One region of the Streptomyces sp. NBC_01717 genome, then DNA from elsewhere that is predicted to be linked to it. Evidence: riboswitches for the same ligand, from Rfam matches in the RefSeq annotation. Region 1 holds a riboswitch; the other holds the start of a gene.
What was found. Region 1 has a riboswitch for glycine ahead of gcvP (aminomethyl-transferring glycine dehydrogenase). Riboswitches for the same ligand answer to the same signal wherever they lie in the genome.
Positions count from the first base shown of each region.

Region 2: another riboswitch for glycine. It lies ahead of gcvT (glycine cleavage system aminomethyltransferase GcvT); the one in region 1 lies ahead of gcvP (aminomethyl-transferring glycine dehydrogenase).

Region 1 is NZ_CP109178.1:7,666,510-7,673,049, reverse strand. It holds gene OHB49_RS34710 (hypothetical protein) at 184-777, shown strand; gene OHB49_RS34705 (DUF5999 family protein) at 1,098-1,304, shown strand; gene gcvP (aminomethyl-transferring glycine dehydrogenase) at 1,390-4,275, opposite strand; glycine riboswitch at 4,470-4,567, opposite strand; gene OHB49_RS34695 (PRC-barrel domain-containing protein) at 4,669-5,049, shown strand; gene OHB49_RS34690 (DNA polymerase IV) at 4,974-6,428, opposite strand; gene OHB49_RS34685 (MerR family transcriptional regulator) at 6,486-6,540, opposite strand, start outside.
Region 2 is NZ_CP109178.1:3,210,369-3,216,908, reverse strand. It holds gene glyA (serine hydroxymethyltransferase) at 1-2, opposite strand, end outside; gene gcvH (glycine cleavage system protein GcvH) at 23-400, opposite strand; gene gcvT (glycine cleavage system aminomethyltransferase GcvT) at 470-1,585, opposite strand; glycine riboswitch at 1,727-1,824, opposite strand; gene OHB49_RS14480 (AAA family ATPase) at 1,983-2,663, shown strand; gene OHB49_RS14475 (enhanced serine sensitivity protein SseB) at 2,744-3,514, shown strand; gene OHB49_RS14470 (enhanced serine sensitivity protein SseB C-terminal domain-containing protein) at 3,701-4,483, shown strand; gene OHB49_RS14465 (ABC transporter permease) at 4,984-5,982, shown strand; gene OHB49_RS14460 (ABC transporter substrate-binding protein) at 6,040-6,540, shown strand, end outside.

The DNA.
Region 1 (6,540 bases):
GCCGGCAATACCTGAGGCGGCTAGCGGAAACACCGTGTGAACACCTGTCGTATAAACTCCGCGGACGAGGCAGAGAGTTGACGCACCGGCCCAGTCACCGGCCTCCTCTGGCCCCGCACGCCGACAGCGCCGTCTGCCCCCGCCCACGCATCACCGTGTCTCCGAAGTGAGAGGCGACCCACTATGCCGCTGCACGTACCTCCGGCTCCCGCGCCCGCCCTGCGCAGCGTCCTCGCGGCACTCGGTTCACCCACCGCAGTTCGCGAGGCCCGCACCCCGGCTCTCCGGTCCGTCCAGGGACCGCTGAGCCCCGAACTCCCGCTCCCCGTCCATGTGCTGGACCGGATCGGCCTGAGCGGGCTCGCACCACGCACCCGCCTGGCCGCGTGGCGCTTCCTGATCCGCAGTTCGGAGCGGGCCGTCGCTGCGGCGGACACCATGCTCACCCCGGACGGGTGGACCTTCTCCCACTTCTTCGAGGGTCCGTACATCGCCTCGACCGAACTCGCCCTGCGCCAGGCGGAGACGCTGACACCGCACTATCAGCCACGCCTGCTCTCCATCCCCGAGCTCTACATGCTGACACTGTGGCTGCACGAGGACATCGAGGCCGACGCGTCCGGCGGATCCCTCGCCCCCACCGACCTTCTGGTACCGCTGGCTCCCGCCCCACCCGGCATCGCGGCACACCGCCCGCACCGGGTCGCCGATCTGCTGCCCGTGATGACGCTGCGTATCACCCCTGGCCCTGGTCCCCTGCTCGGTTCACCGGCCTGACCACAGCCCGCCGCCGGTTTGCCGTGTTCTGCCCCGTCGCCGTTTCCGGTGGCGGGGCACAGTACTGCTCGTACGCACTCGGAGGCCATCCGGACTAGTCCGGTCCGGCCACCCCGAACCACCCGAAGGGACAGTGCAGTTGTGTTGAACCGTCCGGCCGGGTGATGCGTCATGGGAGTAGGAGAAGTGCTGCCGCGAAATCCCTGCGGATTGACGCCCGTGGGGCAACACTGGGACCGGACCGATTGATACGGGGGGCGGCCATGAACACCTCATCAAGCCGCAGGACACTCACTACAACGCAGCGAAAGAACCCACCCATGTGCCAGCACCAGCCACCCTGCCCGACCGCCGACTCAGCCGACCGGGAGGCCGCCCGTCTGATGGCTCACCACCCGGAACAGGGCTGGAGCCTGCTGTGCAACGGCGTCCTGCTCTTCGAGGACACCGGTGAGCTGCTCCCGGACGGGCAGATCATCGCCCCGCACCGGCCGCTGGGAACCGGCCAGGTGATGAAGGCCGCCTGACCGCGGCCCGTACGAACGGGGGCCGGCCCGGAGAAGATCTCCGCACCGGCCCCGACGCATGTCCGCGTCACACCCGACGGGTGGGTCAGTTGTCGTACTCGTCCAGCGGCGGGCAGGAGCAGACGAGGTTACGGTCACCGAACGCACCGTCGATCCGGCGCACCGGCGGCCAGTACTTGTCGGCGGCCGAGACTCCGGCCGGGAAGACGGCCTCCTCGCGGCTGTAGCCGTGCTTCCACTCCCCGCCGAGCATGGCGGCCGTGTGCGGGGCGTTGGTGAGCGGGTTGTCGTCCGCGCTCCACTCGCCGGAGGCGACCTTCTCGACCTCGTGGCGAATGGCGATCATCGTGTCGCAGAACCGGTCGAGCTCGGCAAGGTCCTCGCTCTCGGTCGGCTCGATCATCAGCGTCCCGGCCACCGGGAAGGACATGGTCGGCGCGTGGAACCCGTAGTCGACCAGGCGCTTGGCGATGTCGTCGACACTGACGCCGGTCGCCTTGGAGATCGGCCGCAGATCCACGATGCACTCGTGCGCGACGAGTCCGGCCGGGCCGGTGTACAGGATCGGGTAGTGCGGTTCCAGACGCTTGGCGATGTAGTTGGCGGCGAGTACGGCGACCTGCGTCGCACGCTTCAGACCCTCGCCGCCCATCAGGCGTACGTACGCCCACGAGATCGGCAGAATGCCGGCCGAGCCCCACGGAGCGGCCGAGATCGGTCCGACGCCGGTCTCGGGACCCGCGGCGGGCTGCAGCGGGTGGTTCGGGAGGTACGGCGCGAGGTGCGCGCGGACGCCGACCGGGCCGACGCCGGGGCCGCCGCCGCCGTGCGGGATGCAGAAGGTCTTGTGCAGGTTCAGGTGCGAGACATCGCCGCCGAACCGGCCCGGCTTGGCGAGGCCGACGAGCGCGTTGAGGTTGGCGCCGTCGACGTACACCTGACCGCCCGCGTCGTGCACCTCGGCGCAGATGTCGGCGACGTGCTCCTCGAACACACCGTGCGTCGACGGGTACGTGATCATGAGCACGGCCAGCTCGTCGCGGTACTGCTGGATCTTGGCGCGGAGGTCCGCGACGTCGATCTCGCCGTCGTCGGCGGTCTTCACCACGACGACCTTCATGCCCGCCATCACGGCGCTCGCGGCGTTGGTGCCGTGCGCGGAGGACGGGATGAGGCAGACGGTCCGCTGGTCGTCGCCGTTGGCCCGGTGGTACGCGCGCACGGCCAGCAGGCCCGCGAACTCGCCCTGCGAGCCGGCGTTGGGCTGAATGGAGACGGCGTCGTATCCGGTGACCTCGGCGAGACGCTCCTCCAGCTCACGGATGAGCGTGAGGAAGCCCTCCGCCTGCCCGGCCGGCGCGAACGGGTGGAGCGCACCGAATTCCGGCCAGGTGATGGACTCCATCTCGGCGGTCGCGTTCAGCTTCATGGTGCAGGAGCCGAGCGGAATCATGCCGCGGTCCAGCGCGTAGTCGCGGTCGGCGAGCTTGCGCAGGTAGCGAAGCATCGCGGTCTCGGAACGGTGCTGGTGGAAGACCGGGTGGGTGAGGAATGCGTCGGTGCGCAGCAGGGACTCGGGCAGCGCGTCGACGGCCACGCCGTCCAGCGCCTCGATGTCGCCGTCGGTACCGAAGGCGGCCCACACCGCGGCGATCTGGGCACGGGTGGTGGTCTCGTCGCAGGCGAGGGAGACCAGGTCGGCGTCGACGAACCGCAGGTTGACACCGCGTTCACGGGCGTCGGAGACGACGTCGGCGGCCCTGCCCGGGACGCGCACCGTGAGCGTGTCGAAGTAGGCGTCGGTCTCGACGTCGATGGAGGCAGCCCGCAGGCCCTCGGCCAGGATCGCGGCGTAGCGGTGCGTGCGCCGCGCGATCGTCCGCAGTCCGTCGGGGCCGTGGTACACGGCGTACATCCCGGCCATGACGGCGAGCAGCACCTGAGCGGTACAGATGTTGCTGGTGGCCTTCTCGCGGCGGATGTGCTGCTCGCGGGTCTGCAGGGCGAGGCGGTACGCCTTGTTGCCGTCCGCGTCGACGGAGACACCGACGAGGCGGCCGGGCAGGCTGCGGGCGAACTTCTCGCGCACGGCCATGAAGCCCGCGTGCGGTCCGCCGAAGCCCATCGGCACACCGAAGCGCTGCGTGGTGCCGACGGCGATGTCCGCGCCGAGGTCGCCGGGCGAGGTGAGGAGGGTCAGGGCCAGCAGGTCGGCGGCGACGGTGACGACGGCGCCGAGCTCGTGGGCCTGCTCGATGACGGGCTTGATCTCCCGGACGGCGCCGGAGGCTCCCGGGTACTGGAGCAGCACGCCGAACACACCGCGCTCGGCGATGTCGGCGGGGATGCCCTCGCTGAGGTCGGCGACGACCACCTCGACACCGGTCGGCTCTGCGCGGGTCTCTATCACCGCGATGGTCTGCGGCAGGGTGTCCGCGTCGACCAGGAAGACGCCGTTCTTGACCTTGCCGACGCGCCGTGCGAGCGCCATGGCCTCGGCTGCCGCAGTGCCCTCGTCGAGCAGCGAGGCGCCGGAGGTGGGCAGCCCGGTCAGCTCGGCGACCATCGTCTGGAAGTTGAGGAGGGCCTCGAGCCGACCCTGCGAGATCTCCGGCTGGTACGGGGTGTAGGCCGTGTACCAGGCGGGATTCTCCATGACGTTGCGAAGGATCACCGGCGGGGTGAAGGTGCCGTAGTAGCCGAGCCCGATCATCGGGGCGAGGACCTGGTTACGGTCGGCGAGGGTGCGCAGCTCGGCCAGGACCTCGGCCTCGGTGCGGGCCGTCGGCAGCTGCAGCGCCTCCGCGTTCTTGATGACATCGGGCACCGCGGCCGCGGTCAGGTCGTCGAGCGAGCCGTAACCGACCTGGGCGAGCATCTTCGCCTGCGCCTCGGCATCGGGTCCGATGTGGCGCTGTTCGAAGGGGATGCCCTGCTCCAGCTGGGAGAGCGGAGTGCGACGGGGGGTCATGGTGGAGGCCTCCTGGTCTGTCACGACCTGCGAGGGGCACCGCGGCGCGGGTGCCCGGACGGCCTCCCCCTCTGTCATCTCAACCTGAGAGCTTCACCGGTCCGCCCTGCGGCGTACCGACTTTCACCGTCGGTGAGGAAGGGATCCGTCCCGGCGTCTGCCGCCACGAAACCCGCCCTGCTTTCCAGAGTGACCTCGTCCGTGCGGTACGGGGGCCTGAGAGATTCCGGGGAGGATTTGCTCCTTCGGCGCCTGCCGGATTTGCTCCGGAGGACTCTCCCGCACGGGGTCAGCAGCCACAGCCAGCCTACCAGCGGGGTTCGTCTCGGAAGTCTCGAGTGGCCGAAGCCCCGGATCTGCACTTTCGTAGTGCCTGTGGAGTAGCCGCGACCAATGGGAGGGACCGTGCAGACCGACATCGATCCGCGGAGCCTGATCGGCCGCAAGGCGTTCGACCGCAAGGGCACCAAGATAGGCACCATCGACGAGGTGTATCTCGACGACGCGACCGGTGTCCCCGAGTGGGCAGCCGTCCGCACCGGACTGTTCAGCAGAGACGCCTTCGTCCCGCTGGAGCCCAGCGAATTCGTCGACGATTCGCTCCGCATCCCGTTCGACCGTGCACTGATCAAGGACGCACCCGACTTCGGCGTGGGCCGCCATCTCTCGCCGGAACAGGAGCTTCAGCTCTACCGGCACTACGGTCTGGACTCGCCGCCCGAGGAGCCTGGACCGGACCGCGACTTCGGCAGGCTGGCCGGCCAGGACGAGTAGTCCACGGGGTCGCGCACCAGTGGCAGCGGATCCGCGGGCCACAGCTCCGGATCGTCGATACGGAACGTGCGCACCCGCCCGGGCGGCGACTCGGGTTCCTCGAACCGCACCGTCACCCGTCCCACCCCACTGCCCTGGACCCACCCGTGGCCATAGGCGTCATGGCGTACGTCCTGCCCGGCGGGCCAGCGCCGGGCCGCGAGCTGCTCGGGGGTCTCCTGCTCCGGTGCACCGGCCGCCGGCTCGTCCCCGTGCTCGCCGGGGCCCGGGTCCTCGGCGGCCGGGTCGTCGGGCGCGGCCCGCTCACCGGCCGCCTGGGCGAAGAGATCTTCCTGGGTGTAGTCGGCGAGCCCCGTGACACCCACTCCGAGGAGCCGTACGCCTCCGGTGGTGTCCACGGCCTCCAGGAGCCGTGCGGCCGCCTCTCTGACCACCCCGGGGTCGTCCGTGGGCCCCCGCAGCGTCTCGGACCGCGTGAGCGTCGAGAAGTCGTACCTGCGGACCTTCAGCACCACGGTCCGTCCGGACCGCTCCGCTGCCCGCAGCCGCTGGACACACCGGTCGGCCAGCCGGTCGACCTCCGTCCTGACCCGGACCCGGTCGTGCAGGTCCATGTCGAAGGTGTCCTCGACCGAGACCGACTTGGCGTCGCGCTCCGCGACGACGGGGCGGTTGTCGTACCCGAGGGCCATGCGGTGCAGGGAGACGCCGTGGGCCTTGCCGAGCAGCCGTACGAGCTCCGCCTCCCCCGCCTCGGCCAGGTCGTCGACCGTGGTCATCCCGGCGCGTCGCAGGTGGTCCCCGGTGGCCGGTCCGACGCCGGGCAGGATCCGCACGGACATGGGCGCGAGCAGCTCGCGCTCAGTGCCCGGCTCGATGAGCAGCAGCCCGTTCGGTTTGGCCTCCTCCGAGGCGATCTTGGCCAGCATCTTCGAGCCCGCGAGGCCCACCGAGCCGGTGAGGCCGGTGACGGCTCTGATGGCGTCCCGCAACTGTTCACCGACGGCCCGTGCCGAGGCCGAGTCGTCGGCCACCCCGCCGGCCTCCAGATCGACGAAGGCCTCGTCCAGGCTGAGCGGCTCCACCAGCGGTGAGAGCCGCCCGAGCAGCTCCATCACCTGGTCGCTCACCGTCCGGTACAGCATGAAGCGTGGCACCAGGTAGGCGGCGTTGGGGGCCAGGCGCCGGGCCTGCGCCGTCGGCATCGCCGAGTGCACCCCGAACCGCCGGGCCTCGTACGACGCGGTGGCGACGACCCCGCGCGGCCCCAGCCCACCCACCACGACCGGCTTGCCGCGCAGGCTGGGCTTCGCCGCCTGCTCCGCAGAGGCGTAGAAGGCATCCATGTCGAGATGGAGGATGGTGGGCGCGGCTCTCACATCAATCGATGCTGCCCTACGGCACTGACAATCGCCGCACCCCGGATCCGCACGCGGTCAGACAGCGCGGTTGCGCCGCCGGGCAAGCTCGTCGGTGGGGTTGTTGCCGACC
Region 2 (6,540 bases), 4.5 Mb from region 1:
ATCAGGTGGTCCCTTGGGGTCTTTAGTTGCCGGAGAACTCGGAGTACTCGTCTGCGGAGAGCAGGTCCTTCGGCTCTTCCGTGATGCGTACCTTGAACAGCCAGCCGCCCTCGAAGGGAGCGGAGTTCACCAGCGCCGGGTCGTCCACGACGTCCTGGTTCGCGGCGGTGACCTCGCCGGTCACCGGCGAGTACAGGTCGCTGACGGACTTGGTCGACTCCAGCTCACCGCAGGTCTCGCCCTCGGTCACCGTGTCACCGACCTCGGGGAGCTGGGCGTAGACGACGTCGCCGAGCGCGTTGGCCGCGAACTCGGTGATACCGATCGTGGCCACACCGTCCTCGACGGCCGACAGCCACTCGTGCTCCTTGCTGTAACGCAGCTGCTGGGGGTTGCTCATGACCTGAATTCTCCTGTACGCGGGGGAGTGCTGATGAACGGTGGTCTTACGGGCTGAGACGCGACTGCGTCACTTCTGCCGCTTGTAGAACGGCAGGCTCACGACCTCGTAGGGCTCGTGGCTGCCGCGGATGTCCACTCCGACGCCCGCGGTCCCGGGCGCGGCGTGCGCGGCGTCCACGTACGCGATGGCGATCGGCTTGCCGAGGGTCGGGGACGGGGCGCCGGAGGTGACCTGGCCGATGACCTGCCCCTCGGCGACGACGGGGAAACCGGCGCGCGGCACCCGGCGGCCCTCGGCGATCAGGCCGACCAGCTTGCGCGGCGGGGCGCTCTCGGCGCGCTCGGCGGCGGCCTCCAGTGCCTTGCGGCCGACGAAGTCGCCCTCCTTCTCGAACTTCACGACCCGGCCCAGACCGGCGTCGAACGGCGTCAGTTCGGTGGTCAGCTCGTGCCCGTACAGCGGCATGCCCGCCTCCAGGCGCAGCGTGTCACGGCAGGACAGACCGCACGGGATGAGGCCGTGCGGGGCGCCCGCCGCGGTGAGGGCCTGCCAGAGCTGCTCGGCGTGCTCGGGGGCGACGAACAGCTCGAAGCCGTCCTCGCCGGTGTAGCCGGTACGGGCGATCAGCGCGGGCACACCGGCGACGGTGCCGGGCAGACCCGCGTAGTACTTCAGACCGTCCAGGTCGGCGTCGGTGACCGAGGCCAGGATGGCGGGGGACTCGGGGCCCTGGACGGCGATCAGCGCGTACGCGTCGCGGTCGTCGCGCACCACGGCGTCGAACCCGTCGGCGCGGGCGGTCAGCGCGTCCAGCACGATCTGGGCGTTCCCGGCGTTGGCGACGACCATGTACTCGGTCTCACCGAGGCGGTAGACGATCAGGTCGTCCAGGATCCCGCCGTCCTCGGCGCAGATCATCGTGTAGCGGGCGCGGCCGACGGCGACGGTGCCGATGTTGCCGACCAGCGCGAAGTTCAGGAACGCCGCCGCCTGCGGGCCGGTGACGGTGATCTCGCCCATGTGCGACAGGTCGAAGAGGCCCGCCTTCGTGCGCACCGCGTTGTGCTCGTCGCGCTCACTCGCGTACCGCAGCGGCATGTCCCAGCCCGCGAAGTCGGTCATCGTCGCGCCCAACGAGCGGTGCAGGGCGTCGAGGGCGGTGAGACGGGGGGCGTTGCTCATAGGTGTGGCTCCCAGGGCATGACGGCGAGGACGATCCCTCCCCATCTGTCATCGGAACCTGAGAGGTTCGCCGAGAGACCCTGACGGGTTCGGCTTGCACCTTGGGTGGAGCCGCCACGGCGGCTCGCTTTTCAGATCTGCCTCATCCACGCGGTACGGGGCCTGAGAGATTCAAGGGAGGATCTTGCTCCTTCGGCGCCCGGCACAGTCGATCGCCGGAACTCTCCCGCGCGGATTCAAGCGGCCTTTATGCAGTTGGCCGGGTCATCATCGCACGCATTGCGGAAGAGTGGGGCGTCGGTACCCCGTGAGGGAAACGAACGGTGGGACGGTTGTCTCGCATTGCCTTTTCTTTACACTTCGAGGGCAGGCGTGGGCGACCGACAGGGGGAGGGCAATGACGTTGCAGCGGTACGCGACGACCGCGGGGGTCGCGCACGGCGCGATGACCGCACAGCCGGGCACACCGGTCCGGGAAAGGCTCGGCACGCACGCACCCGTCGTGCGCGATCTGCGCGAGCGCGCCGGGCGCAGTCCGCGCGGCCTGCACTTCGCCGCGGGCGACGTGGTGGTGGTCTCCGGGCTGCCGGGCAGCGGCAAATCGACGCTCATCCGGCGAGCGGTGACCGTGCGGGCCATCGACTCCCAGGACACCCGGGACCGCTGGGCGCAGCGAGTGCCCCGCTTACTCCCGTACGCCCTCTACCGCCCGCTGGTCCGTGTCGCCCACTACTGGGGGCTCTGGCGGGCGCTGCGCTCCGGTGACTCGGTCGTGGTCCACGACTGCGGCACCCAGGCGTGGGTACGGGGCTGGCTGGCCCGGGACGCGCGACGCCGCGGCAGTGTCCTTCACCTCGTGCTGCTGGACGTCACCCCGCAGGTGGCGAAGGACGGCCAGCGCGAGCGCGGACGTGGAGTCTCCGGTTACGCCTTCGCCCGGCACCGCAGAGCCATCAGCAGGCTGCTGCGGGACACCGAGGCAGGCGTCCTGCCGCCCGGCTGCTGCTCGGCGGTGCTGCTGGACCGGGAGGCGGCCGGGATGCTGGCCCGGATCACGTTCGCCGACAACAGCCCCTGAGGTCTGTGCCGACGGTCAGCGCGGAGTGGCGCGCCGGAGTTACTGTTCTGCGGCAAGCCATGGGGCGAGAAGGGGAAGCAGTGGACATTCCGGCACCGGTCCAGACCCATCCGCAGGGCGGATGGCCGGCCAATGAGCTCGAAGAGGTGCTCGGGGCCTCGCTCGGCAGCCCGGAGGCGGGCGGCCGGCTCGTCGAAGTGCTCGGCCGCAGTCACCTCTGGGTGCCGCTTCCCAACGGCGGCGGTCCCGACGCCCCGTCGCTCGATCTGCCCACGGTGGAGATCGAGGGTGCGGCGTACGTCCCCGTCTTCAGCTCCGAACAGCAGTTCCTGAGCTGCGTCGGCACCCATATGTCCTTCACTGTGGCGCCTGCCCGCGAATTCGCCCGCGGACTGCCCCCGCAGCTCGGCATCGCGGTGAACCCGGGGGGCGCCGTCGGCATGCCGCTGCCGCCGCCCGCCGTCGCCGAGCTCTGCCGCGCCGGACGCACCTCTCTGGACGGGCCGGCCAGCGGCGGCCGTGTCCGGCTGTACGAGCCGGCCTGGCAGGAGGAGCCCGTCGACTTCCTCGCGGCCGCGGCCGGAGAATTCGAGGAGAGCGGTGTCGTGCGCACCGCCCGCCGCACGCTGGCCAGCATCGAGGGCGGCGACCCCGTCCTCTTCATAGGTGTCGAGTTCTCGACGTGGGACGGCGCCGGACGCAACGCCCCGATGGACGCCCTGGGGCGCGCGCTCGGCCGTGTCGAGGTGCCCTGGCCGGTCAACCTGGTCCTGCTGGACGTGGCACAGGACCCGGTCGCCGACTGGATGCGGGCCAGGATCCGGCCGTTCTACCAGCGCGAGGGCCACTGAGCGGCCGGTTACCCCCTTGCCCGAGCCCGGCGGCCGGTGCGCGACCCGTCGGCCTGTGACGTCAAGTCGGTGTCAGGGACGCCGCTTAAGCTGGTTTGATGGCTAGTGCCTCGGCCACCGTGCCGCACCCGTGTGCCCCGGGAGCGGCAGGCCGACACAGTGGATCGAAGAGGGGCGGGACCCAGGGTGAGTGCGTCAGGCACCGCGGCGGCCGGGCAGGTCGAGCACATGCTGCGTCAAGTGACGCCCGGGCGCTACGACGCGTACGAGGCGTTGCTGCGTGCCGTCGCCCAGGACCGGATCTGGATGCTGCTCTGGCACGGCCAGGCCGGATCGCCGGACGCCCAGTACGGGAACATGGAGATCGACGGGCTCGGCTACGCCCCCTGTGTGACCTCGGCCCAGGAACTCGCGGCCAGCGGCTGGAACCGGTCCCATGAGGTGGTCACCGGCGTCGACATCGCCCGCGCCCTCTTCCCCGACCGCTGGGGCATCTGGCTCAATCCGCACGCCCCCGGCGGCGGCGTCGGCATTCCCTGGCTGGATCTGAGACGGATCGCCACCGGCCTCGACCGGATGCCCGCGGGGCCGCTCCGGCTCACCGAGCCGGCCATCGAGATCCCGCAGTTCTACGCACTGCTGTCGCAGAACGCCCATCACACCCCTGCGATCCGCTCGCTGCGCCGCGCCTGGGTGCAGCCGGCGCTCGGTGTCCCCTATCTCGCCATCGGTCTCGATCTCTACGACACGAGTCAGTCCTCCGTCGACACGGTGCGCGCGATGATGCAGCAGTCGATCGGCGCGGTCCCCGACGGGCTTCCCGTCTCGACGGTCGCCATGTCCGACGAGTACGACCCGGTCGCGATGTGGCTGCGTGCCAACGCCCGCCCGTTCTACGACCGCGAGGCACACGCCCAGGCCGGTCCGCCGCCCGCAGCCGGTTCCGCCTACGGGTACCCCTTCGGGTAGCTGACCGGCGGCGCCCGGGATCGTCCCGCCGCGCCCCCGACGGGCAGGCGCGTCCGGTGAGTTGACCCGGACTGTGCGCCGATCCGCCGAAATCGGTTGAGCCACCGGCAAATGACGTCACGGAAGCCCAAGTCAGGGCATTTCCTGCCTACCGGAGCATCCGGCGCTTCCCGTGGATCCCGGGGCAACTGGCTGGAAAACAGCGGTGGTTGGAAAGCCTGAAACCGCTCCTGGAACAACGCTGTCCGGATTACGGAACCCTTCTGACCTCATCACGTTTGAGCAAACATTCCCCGTCAGGTCTGGCGGGTGATCGCAGGCGCGTTGAAGACTCCCCGGACAGAGGGATGTCGGATCCGGTGCAGAGCGCTCCGGAACAGGACGCGTCCCCTGGCACCACCTGAACCACCCGGCAACACGGCAGCAACGGACCGCACCGTCGACCCGGGCGGCCGCCAAGCATCGTCGGCAACCGTCGGCACGGGCAAGCACGAGGGACGATGACCGCACCCATAGAGACCACTGAATCGCAGGCCGGTTCTCAGCCCGAGTCTGTACTGAAGGGCGTCAAGGCCTCACAGATCGAGGGTCGTTCGCTAGGACGGATCGCCTGGAACCGCTTCAAACGCGACAAGGTGGCTGTCGCGGGCGGCATCGTTGTCATCCTGCTCGTGCTGCTGGCCGTGCTCTCCAAGCCGATCCAGGCGATGTTCGGTCTCGACCCCAACGAGTTCCACCAGGACCTGATCGACCCGGCCCTGTTGTCGCCCAAGGGCGCCTGGGGCGGCATGAGCTGGGACCATCCCCTCGGTGTCGATCCGCAGTACGGACGCGACATCCTGTCGCGCATCATCGAGGGCTCCTGGGTGTCCCTCCTGGTCGCGGGCGGCGCGACTCTGGTCTCCGTGATCATCGGTGTGATCATGGGCGTCACCGCAGGCTTCTACGGAGGCTGGGCCGACAGCCTCATCAGCCGCACGATGGACGTCTTCCTCGCCTTCCCGCTGCTCCTCTTCGCGATCTCCATCTCGGCGTCGCTGCAGGACGGAGCGTTCGGACTGTCGGGGCTGCCGCTCAGGATCGCGGTGCTGATCTTCGTCATCGGCTTCTTCAGCTGGCCGTACATGGGCCGGATCGTCCGCGCCCAGACACTCAGCCTGCGCGAGCGGGAGTTCGTGGAGGCGGCCCGAAGCCTGGGCGCCCGCGGCCCGTTCATCCTGATGCGGGAGCTGCTGCCCAACCTGGTCGCGCCGATCCTGGTCTACTCCACGCTGCTGATCCCGACGAACATCCTCTTCGAGGCGGGGCTCAGCTACCTGGGTGTCGGAATCGCTCCGCCGCAGGCCTCCTGGGGAGGCATGCTCTCCACGGCCGCCGAGATCTATCAGGCCGATCCGCAGTACATGATCGTGCCGGGTCTGGCGATCTTCATCACCGTTCTGGCGTTCAACCTGCTGGGTGACGGGCTCCGTGATGCCCTCGACCCGCGCAGCAAGTAATCCGCGGCACCTGCCAAATCTTCTGCCGCAACCATCGATCGAGGGGGCATTCCTCAGGTGAAGACCAAAAGAGCGACAGCTGCGATCGCCACAGCTGTGGCACTCGCGCTGGGGGCAACCGCCTGTGGCGGTTCGGACAGCGACAGCAAGAGCAAGGGTGGCAGCAGTGGCGCCACCGACGCCGCGCTGACCTCCGTAGTCAACAAGTCCGACAAGAAGGGTGGCACGCTCTCCCTCGCACTGTCGGACGAGCCGGACTCCCTCGACCCCGGCAACACGTACTACGGCTGGGTGCAGAACTTCGCGCGCCTCTACGGCCGTACGCTGACCAGCTTCAAGCCGGCCGCCGGCGGCGCCGGTCTGGAGGTCGTCCCGGACCTCGCGGAGTCGCTGGGCAAGCCCAGCGCCGACGCGAAGACGTGGACGTACACCCTGAAGAAGGGCCTGAAGTACGAGGACGGTTCGCCGATCACCTCGAAGGACGTCAAGTACGCCATCGAGCGAAGCAACTTCTCGCCCGAGGCGCTGTCCAACGGCCCGACGTACTTCAAGGCGCAC